Regions from separate parts of the Streptococcus parasuis genome, predicted to be linked through region 2. Evidence: riboswitches for the same ligand, from Rfam matches in the RefSeq annotation. Region 2 holds a riboswitch; the other holds the start of a gene.

Region 1 (5,171 bases), 290 kb from region 2:
TCTATTTTATCATAGAAGAGGTAAAAAATCAGCATAAATTATGAGTAGAATGGGAAAAACAGCAGAAAAATCTACTGTTTTTCTTGATAACTAGTGTCATTCCAAGTCAGTTCGGTAAAGTTTTCAAAATCATCTGTCTCTAAAATGGTTACAGATGCATTGTCTAAACCACCTCGATGGCGTAAGAGCGCTGGTGGATAGCCTAACAGGGTTCGGATTGAAGCTGTTAGAATAGCTCCGTGGCTTACGACAAGTATCGTTTGATCTGTCTCGTGAATAGATTCTTTCAAAGTAGTGATGAAGCGTGAAGTAGCTTGTGAAACAGTCTCCCCTTCGAACATATCTGCTCGGAAGATGGCCACATTCTGTTTAAATGCATGGTACTGCTTGGGATAGATATCGCGGAAAAGTCCAATTTTTGTTCCTTCCAATTGACCGAAATTCCATTCTCGAAAACCTGCTTTTGTTTCTACTGATTTACAGTAATGGTTCAGGTCAGCAATTCGCTCGGCTGTGATATGGGCTCTTTGTAAATCGCTAGAGTAAATCTTGTCAAAAGGAACGGTAGCTAAATATTTCCCAAGTGATTCTAAATCAAGGAAAGATTCCTCCAAGAGTTTGGAATCTCCAGAGTAGCCTTGAAAGCGTCCCTCTAGATTCCACTCGGTTTTACCGTGACGGACAAAATAGATTTTCACTCGTTCTTCCCTTCAATAATATCTGCAAAATTAGCTTTCACGAAATCAGCTAATACCTGACTGTCAATTCGAATCGACCGACCAATTTCACCAGCTGAAACAATCATCTTGCCTTTTTCAAGTGCGGATTGATCGATATAGATTGGAAAATTGTGTTTTTGACGAATGCCCACGGGGTTGTTGGCGCCATGTATGTAGCCTGTTGTTTTTTCCAAATCTTTTTGAGGGATCATACTGACTTTTTTATTGCCAGAAATTTTAGCCAGTTTCTTTTCAGATAGGTGCTCAGTGATTGGGACAATTCCAATAACCGGTCCTGTTTTATCTCCAGTCAGTGCCAGGGTTTTATAAATATCGTTTTCTTCAATACCTTGTGGAAGTTGACCTTCAAGAGCATTTAAAACAAGGCTATCATGATCGATCTTAGCCTTGTCTAAAATTTGGTCAACCAAGGTTTTCTTTATTTTGACCTTTTTTGCCATTATTTATATTTTTCCTCTAATTTGCTCATCCAAAGTCCCAACCATACTCCTAGGACAAATAAAACAAGTGCAGCAATCCATGTAATAAAGTTTGCTCCAGCATAGGAGATGGATTCTTTGTTGCTAGCCTGTGGAATCAAAATTAGGAGAGTAGAAGATGAGACGATACCAATTATAAAGTGATAAACTCGTGAGTGGTAGACTTTAAGGGCATGATCCATTGCTTTTGAGAAGGCAACCATTGCAAGGACTCCACCAATTGCGATAGGTAGGAAAGTTCCAAATAGATCAAGTGATTTGAAACCGTTGAGCATTGGTGTATAAATTCCTAAAATCAATAGCAAGTTTGAAGGACTGAGTCCGGGAACAAGTACACCTAAAGCTATCAAGGCGCCTGCCAATACAAAACTTGCGAAGGTTGCTGGAAGTGTTCCGACAAGATCACTCAAGTTGTAGAGTAAGAATCCAGAAATGATGAAGGTACCAATCAACCAAGCCAAATCAATATGATCCCGTTTGCTTTTCTGAGTGGATTCTTTTAGTAAGCTAGGAATCGTACCAACAATTGCACCCGCAAATGCCCATAAAACAGGAACTTGGAAATGTTGTAAGAGGTATTCAACAGGGAAAGAGAAGAGGGCAATTCCCAAGATTCCACCGATCCCTACAGGAACAAAGTAGAGAAAGTTTTCTTTGAAATCTTTTCGAATATTTGCTAAAAAGCCTATTAATCGTTCGTAAATCCCGAGGATCGCAGCTAGTACGCCCCCAGAAACACCTGGTAAAATAAAGCCAAGGGCAATGATCATACCTTTAATTATTCTTGAAATCCAAGAAGTCATTGTGTCCTCCAAATTGTCTAATAATGTTCCCATTATAGCATAAAATTAGTGAAAATCATTTAAAATAATGCCTGATAGAGGAATCTAACAGGCATTATTTATTAATTACGAAAGAAATTTGGTCTTGCTTTATAAAGTAGAATCAGTAAAATGCAAGCAATTGCTGTTGAAGGAAGTATATAGCTGATATTGTAGGTAAAGGAATAAATCCAAACGGGTGTGTCAGCAGGAGCGTAGTCAGCATAGAAGATAATTCCTGCTAAAAAATTGGCAAAAAATCTTAAGCTAGCTCCTAAAAAACTAGCTGACATTATCGTAATTGATGCCTTGGTTAATGTCGTGTTCCTGTGTAGAGTTGGTGCAAATAATCCTGCAAAACCAATTCCTGCGTAAGATAGTACATAATCAAGAAAAACTTGAAAAACATTTAAAAAGTAACCGCCATAAAATAGTTGTATTGTTCCGACTATTAATCCAGATAAGATGCCTACTAACCAACCGTGGCGGAGAGAAAGAAGTAGAATCGGAAGCATGACTAAGGATACTGATCCACCTTGTGGCATAGTAAAAAGTGGGAGTTTATCAAAGACAAGAGCAATGGCAGAAAAGATAGCTATCTCAGTGAGAACATGTAATTTGGATTGTGACATAAAAAGACTCCTTTGTAGATAGTAGACAAAGGAGTGTTTATAGCAGAGTACAGTATCGTTCTATAAGCACACAATTCCTACGCTAGTGTTAACTAGATCAGGTTCGAGGATTTCGCATATTGCGATCTCAGCCGAAGCACTCCTTTGTGTATATGTAATTAGTGAAATTGTACCATTTTATTCTGGTGTTGTAAATAGTTTTCGATAAACTTCATTTGGATCTTTCAAAGTAGTAATAATATTTAAATCGAGATAATTCTCGAATCCATTCACATAGCCTCGAGAGGTATATTGATGGAGGTCATAGTCCAAATCAGTATTTGGTGCAGCATTATAGTAGCCAGAATCATCGCCATAAGTGGGAATCCATACAGCATCAAATTTATCAACATTGATACTATGATCTTCCATAAAATAGGTGCCGACATAAATACCAATGTTTTTAGCACCGAGAGATTCTAATTCTTGTCTGAAAGCCTCGACACCACCATTCATATCATCCATGGTATGTTCTTCAACATCCAACCAATAAAAGGTGGGTTTGTATTTATTGGCTGCTTCGTAAAAACTACGAGCTTCCGCTTTCATGCTATCAATACTATTCCCAGTAACGTAGGCGTAAACAGCAACAGGGATATTTCTAGCCTGAAATTCTTTAATGTGGGTATCAAATGCTTTATCTAAACCATTTTCATCAGTAGCGGTGTTTTCATTCTTCGTATGGGAGCCACTTTGAATCCGAACGATTGCTCCCGAAATATTTTGACTAAGTGTATCATAATCAATCTCAGATGGACGCTGCCATGCTGAGACGTCGATAATAGGTTTCATCTCAAGAGCATTGGTAATATAGTAACTTGAACTAGGATTTGTCTCAATTGATGTTGGATTAGTATTTGACTGTGTAATCGTAGTTTCTTTACCGGCGGTCGCTCTGTTACCATACACACCAGAAATATAAATGATGGTAAAAAAGGATAGGAAAAAAACAATGACAACAATTGGATTTAATTTCTTTCTCATCACATCAATTTTACCGTAAATCATTGGAAAAATCAAAAAAATTAGTTTGAAGATTGATTGTATTTAAAGGATTTTCTTGACTTATAGACAGGAAAACGATAGGCTAATATTTAGAACAAAATGAGATAGGTGGAAGAGGTGTACTCAACAAAAAAACTAACCCGATTGGTCGTTTTATCAGCGGTAGCAATTGTTTTGAGAATAGTATTTGGAGCATTTCCCAACATAAAACCCATAACAGCTATTTTTTTAGTGAGTCTTTCCCATTTTACCTTATTTGAAGGATGGATTTTGATGGGGCTGACAATGATTGGTAGTGGTTTATTGTTTGGTTTCGGTGTCGTTGTTCTATGGCAGGTTCTCAGTTTTGGTCTCGTTCAGTTGATTTGGTGGATTTTGATTCGCCCTCAAATCTTAAAAGAGAGAATTCCGGTATGGCTGCAGAGCCTATTAGCTGGTTGCTTTGTTTTTGTTTATGGCATGTCCATTAGTTTGCTCACTGCAATTCAATTCGGAATTCATCCGATAATCTATTGGTTAAATGGAATAGTTTTTGATTGTCTACACATGATCTCTACCGTATTATTTTATCCCATCATCTATCATATTTTTAGGAGATTTTACAAATGAAAAAAATTAGTATCTTACTCTCTCTTTTCTTGACCTTTTTGTTGGGGGCTTGTGCAAATACATCGTCCCAGACATCCGGGTCTACAATTGATATCACATTACAAATTTCAAATAAGGATCAAGTGGATCGTCAAGAGGTTACGGCAAATCAAGGTGATAGTGTGATGGATGTTTTTAAAGCTCACCATGACATTGAAGAAGATAATGGGTTAATAACCAAAATTGATGGTATCAGTCAAGATACTAGTACCAATACCTATTGGATGTATAAGGTTAATGGAAAATTGGCTGAAAAAGGCGCAAATGACCTAAAGGTGTCTGACGGAGATGAGATTGAGTTCTATCTTGAATCGTTTGAATAATTCATAATGGCTTCGGCCATTTTATTATTTAGTGGTCTGGTTCCGAATGTTTACTGTATATCTTAAAATGTGATAAGTATTTTTATACAAAGTATGCTATAATAATAAGCATACTCCAGAAAAGGTTGGATTATATAATGAAGATTGATAAGCGGCACCTGCTGAATTATTCCATACTCATACCCTACTTTATTTTATCAATAATAGGGTTGGTTATGGTCTACTCAACAACAAGTGCTACACAGATTATTAATGGAGGAAATCCATTTAGAATTGTAATTAACCAAGCGGCTTTTTGGGTTGTTAGCTTGATTGCGATTTATACTATTTATCGTATGAAACTTAGTTTTTTACGAAAAAAAGCGGTTATTTACTCAGTTATTATATTAGAAGTGTTTCTATTAGCTATTTCACGCCTGTTCACTCCGGTAAATGGGGCACACGGTTGGATTCCATTGCCATTTATAGGAACCTTACAGCCTGC
Region 2 (5,171 bases):
TAAAACTAATTTCTTAGCCAATTTAGTTAAATTCTTATACATAATGGATGAATTTTATTTTCTCAAGTTTATCAGTTTAAAAATAAAAAGCTCTATAAATGCTGAAAAATCAGCGTTTATAGAGCTTTTTTTTAACTAATAAGTTGTGTTGTGTATGAAGTTTTTCCCTAACTTTTGAATATCTTCATATCTACTGTTCAACAGTTCCATATTATGCCTAAAAATTTAGCAACTTTACACTGTACATCACTCGTCCATGTTCACAAGTAATACAAAAAGAGGATTCAACTCCTCATTTTAATCCCACCGCCCTATAATATATATTTTTCCAATAATTTAGACAGACATTGCTTGGATCCCATCCACCAATATCTTGGTTGCTTTGTATGCGTCTTCAGCACGGGAAATGGCGGAGATTACTGCTATGCCATCTGCACCTGCTTGGAAAACATTCTTGCAATCTTTGGCAGATAACCCTCCTATCGCAACCATGGGAATATCGGAATTGAGTTTCCTTAGATGCTTTAATCCATCCATTCCAATGGATGGACTAGCATCATCTTTAGATAAAGTGGGAAAAACAGGTCCACTTCCGATATAATCTACTAGTTCAATAGGCGAATTGAGGTATTCTTCCTCTGTTCCAACTGATAGTCCAATTATTTTCTCTGGGAAGAGCTGTCTCGCTTCTACCACTGATAAATCTTCCTGTCCAAGGTGTATTCCATCAGCATCAATAGCACGGGCTAACTCAATATCATCATTGATGATTAATGGAACCTGATAGCGGTGACACAGGTGTTGAACTTGTTTTGCCAACGATAGTTTTTCAGACCCTATTAAAGCCTGCTCACCTTTTTCACGAAATTGAAAGCAAGTGATTCCTGCCTGCAATGCCTTTTCCAGGACATCCAAAAAATTGCCTTTTGAACAATCTGTCGTGCCACAAATAAAGTAAACTTGAAGCATTTTTCTATTCATAATGAATGACCTTTTTTATTTTCTTCAACCTCTTCTGACTGAATTGCATAGAGGCTATTTATAAACTCAATCTGGAAGGTTCCTGGTAGTGAGGTTTTCTGCTCTGCCATTTCTCCAGCGATCGAATAAGCCGATAGGACCTCTTCCAAACAATCCAATAATGAATCCTCATCAGCTAGGTGAATAGAGGCAGCCAGAACTGCTCCCAGTAGGCATCCTGTCCCTGTCACTAGTGGCATTAACTCACTGCCATTTTCCAAAATCCGAACCTGATGATTCACAGCGATAGCATCTTTTTTTCCAGTTATCACAACAGGAATTCCTAATTGTTGGTTGGCTCTGAGGGCTAGTTCACCAACATTGTCTATCTGAGCAGAATCTACCCCTTTCGTTTCAATTCTTTCACCAATCAAGGCTGCAATTTCTCCTGCATTCCCACGAACGAGTGAAATAGAATGATGATGTAACAGATTCAAGGCAACTTTCTTGCGATAACTACCTGCACCTGCCGCAACAGGATCTAAGACGGTAGGTACACCATATTTCTCAGCAATATCCAATGCAGATTTGTATAGTTCCCAAGTTTCATTGGTCAAGGTTCCTGTATTAATCAATAACCCCTTTGCATAGGGAAGTAGATCCTCCAAATCTTCTGGATACTCGCTCATTGCAGGTGAGGCACCGAGAGCAAGCAAGCCATTGGCTGTAAAATTTTTGACTACATCATTCGTAATACAAATGGTCAAGGGATTTTGGCTACGTAATTTTTCCAAATACATCTAGTTACTCTCCTCTGTAGGTGGTATGATTGACAGGACCATTTCCATGACCCAGTTCTGGAGCAGTCTGAATTGCTTCTGTAATAAATCGTTTGGCGGTTTCGACTGCTTGTGCTACTGTCCGACCTTTCGCCAACTCTGCAGTAATGACTGCCGCATAGGTACAACCTGTACCATGGGTATGGTTCGTAGAAATGCGTGCTGCACTGATGATACTGATCTCATCATCTTCTAAAAATAAGTAGTCAGATGCCACCTTTGCCAAATGACCACCCTTAATGACCACATTTTTTACCCCAAGTTCTTTCCGGATCCAACGGCCCGCATTCATGATGTCATTTTCACTTTTCAGTGTTCTACCGACTAGAACTTCTGCTTCTGGTAGATTCGGTGTAATGATGGTAGCAAGAGGCAGTAATTTTGTTTTCAGCGCTTGGATGGCATCCTCTTCAATCAAACGGTCTCCACTCGTTGCGACCATAACAGGATCCAAGACATATGGACACTTCTGTTTTGTAAGATAGCTTGCGACGAGCTCAATGGTCTCGACTTGTGCTAACATTCCCGTTTTTATTGCATCTGGAACAATGTCCTGAAAGACACTTTTCAATTGTTCTTCTAAAATTTCCTGATCAAGATGACGAATTAGTTGCACCCCTTTGGTATTTTGAGCAACGACACTCGTCACGACTGCCATACCATAAACTGATCTAGCCTGAAAGCTCTTCAAATCAGCCATAATACCTGCTCCGCCTGTCGGATCTGTTCCTGCTATTGATAATGCTACATGTAAAGATGTCATTTTCTATCCTCCAAAATTGGTATCAATTCACTTAATTGCTTGATGCTAACTATTCCGGTATTCTCATCAGAAAAAGGGGAATTTGGATGTTCTATATAAACTCCCGCTATTCCTAACTCGTGTCCAATACGAAGATTGTTCATATTATCCTCGACCATTACAATATTGGCTGGATCCATCCCTTCCTGATGTAGGATGAATTGGTAAAACTCCCTATTTTTATCGCTTCCAAACAGATCCAAACTGCTAAATAGTTTCACAAAATAGTTAGAAAGATGGTGGGATGACAAACCTAGTTCAGCCAGCTCCAGATAGTTTGAAGTGACTGCGTACATGACTGCACCTTTTGACTTCAATGTAGATAAGAGTTCATGCACACCATCCATCAAGGAAATATCTCTATATAGTGATTGCAGTTGATTCATTTTTTGCCTTTCAAGTTCATTCTCTTCTAAGGAATTTTCCACAAGTTGCAATAAATACTCGTTGACATCTTCCATTGGAATCCGCCAAAGTTCTTCCCTTATCTGCTGGGTATAAGCAACCCCGTGATGTTTCAAAATCCCTTGAACCACCTGATCCCAGACCTCATAGGAATCAAAAATAACTCCATCAAGGTCAAACCAAATGACCATTTTGTTCATCTATATCTCCTTTCTCTTTTTCTCGTTGAAAATGTAAATTGAAGGGGCTGAGGGTATTTTTGAAAATATTGTTATTTGTATTAGCTTTAACATCACTCTCGCCTTGCCGAACTCTACGAAAGTGACTTGTTGAGCATATCATATTTCCAACCTAGAACAGCCACTAGGCTGGCCAAGCTACCTGCTCCCAGTTCCTTTTTCTGAAAGTCTTCATTCGACTATAGAAAAAACTCCATCTGATGGTTTATCAAATGGAGTTACACCTACGATGATTGATGACCAGTAAATACAGTATTCTAAACTAAAATACAAATATAATACTTGTCAACAAAATTTGTTGATACACATTTCCCTTCGGCAGTCCTAACTGCATCAGGTTCGATGGGTATAATCTCAGCCTCTTGGCACCCCAAATGTTCTATTCAATTTTACAAAAATACTTTATCATATTTTCGAGCTTACTGCAATTGTTTTTTAACTAAATTTAATCTTCTTTACTTATCGGCGCTAAGCTTGCCAAGACTTTTTTGAGTCCCATGTCAGGGAAATTGATTTTGAGTTCTTGATTGCTGCCTGAGCCTGAAACTTCAAGGACTGTACCGCGTCCCCATTTCTTGTGGACTGCGATGTCACCAACTGACCAGTTGGTGCCTGAGCTTGACGATTGGTTGCTTGATGCGAAAGGCATACTGCCTCCGAGCTTGGCAGATGGTTGTACGGATGCTTTTCGACTTTGTAGGGCTTGTTGCAAGCTCATGCCTTGTCCAAACTGTGTCGCTCTGCCATTGACATAAGAAGCCTTAAAGCTAGTATTGGCTGGACGAGCGAGGCCTTGGTAGTCAAGGAGATCACTGGAAATTTCACGTATAAAGCGGCTAGGTTGGTTGTAATTACTGCGACCAAAAAGGAGGCGTGAATTAGCATTTGTCAGGTAGAGAATCTGTTCTGCCCGTGTGATACCTACGTAAGCCAAACGACGTTCTTCTTCCAATTCGTCCTCTTCTTCTGCTGCACGGCTGAGCGGGAAGACATTCTCCTCCATACCAATCAAGAAGACAACAGGAAATTCCAGACCTTTAGCTGCGTGGAGGGTCATAAGGGTCACTTCTGAAGATTCGCTATCGCCATCATCTGTGTCAGCAATCAGTGCCAAATCAAGCAGGAAGCGTGTTAATTTATCTAGACCTGTCTCTTCTTCCTCAGCATCCTTTTCGTCAAAGTTTTTGGTAACAGAAAGGAATTCCTGGATGTTTTCAATGCGAGCATTGGCTTCCAACGTGTTTTGTGCTGCAAGGGCATCAATATAGCCTGTTTGGTTCAATACTGCCTCGACTACCTGGGTAACCGTCAAGTTGTCTAATTGATTACGGAGATTGTAGAGGAGATTGGCTAGGTCAAAGACTGCCTGTGCTGCCTTCCCTTTGATTGGTGACAGAATAATATCTTGTGATGCTTCCAGCAAGGACATGCCATGACTGGTCGCAAAATCACGTATCTTTTCAACCGTTCCGGGGCCAACACCACGCTTTGGCTCATTGACAATGCGTTCATAAGAAATATTGTCTGATGGGTTGGCAATGAGGTTCAAGTAGGAAATGACATCCCGAATTTCCTTACGGCTGTAGAACTTGGTACCGCCGACCATGGTATAAGGGATATTGGACTTGAGCAAAGCTTCTTCAATGGTACGGGATTGAGCATTGGTCCGGTAGAGAACTGCAAAATCCTTATAGGCCTTACCTTCTCGGTGCAACTGGTCAATCTGACTCGCTACAAATATCGCCTCGTCATTTTCATCCCGAGCACGATAATAGGTAATCAAATCCCCTTGGGCATTCTGTGTCCAGAGTTTTTTCGGACGGCGATTGCGGTTGTTTTCGATAACCTCATTGGCAGCCTGCAAGACGTTCTTGGTCGAACGATAGTTTTCCTCCAAAAGCACAACCTTGCTCTCTGGATAATCCT

The links. A riboswitch is a leader RNA that binds a small molecule or an ion and turns the genes downstream of it on or off. The one in region 2 is predicted to bind thiamine pyrophosphate.
Region 1: linked by a shared signal. The riboswitch ahead of thiT (energy-coupled thiamine transporter ThiT) and the one ahead of L6410_RS04500 (HAD family hydrolase) in region 2 are both predicted to bind thiamine pyrophosphate.

What each region holds. Positions count from the first base shown of each region.
Region 1 is NZ_AP024276.1:601,913-607,083, forward strand. It holds gene L6410_RS03045 (histidine phosphatase family protein) at 72-698, opposite strand; gene L6410_RS03050 (aminoacyl-tRNA deacylase) at 695-1,180, opposite strand; gene L6410_RS03055 (DUF368 domain-containing protein) at 1,180-2,022, opposite strand; gene thiT (energy-coupled thiamine transporter ThiT) at 2,124-2,672, opposite strand; TPP riboswitch at 2,730-2,826, opposite strand; gene L6410_RS03065 (glycoside hydrolase family 25 protein) at 2,850-3,695, opposite strand; gene L6410_RS03070 (hypothetical protein) at 3,834-4,325, shown strand; gene L6410_RS03075 (DUF4430 domain-containing protein) at 4,322-4,687, shown strand; gene ftsW (cell division peptidoglycan polymerase FtsW) at 4,825-5,171, shown strand, end outside.
Region 2 is NZ_AP024276.1:887,375-892,545, reverse strand. It holds gene thiE (thiamine phosphate synthase) at 337-981, opposite strand; gene thiM (hydroxyethylthiazole kinase) at 978-1,760, opposite strand; gene thiD (bifunctional hydroxymethylpyrimidine kinase/phosphomethylpyrimidine kinase) at 1,765-2,562, opposite strand; gene L6410_RS04500 (HAD family hydrolase) at 2,559-3,206, opposite strand; TPP riboswitch at 3,539-3,628, opposite strand; gene pcrA (DNA helicase PcrA) at 3,691-5,171, opposite strand, start outside.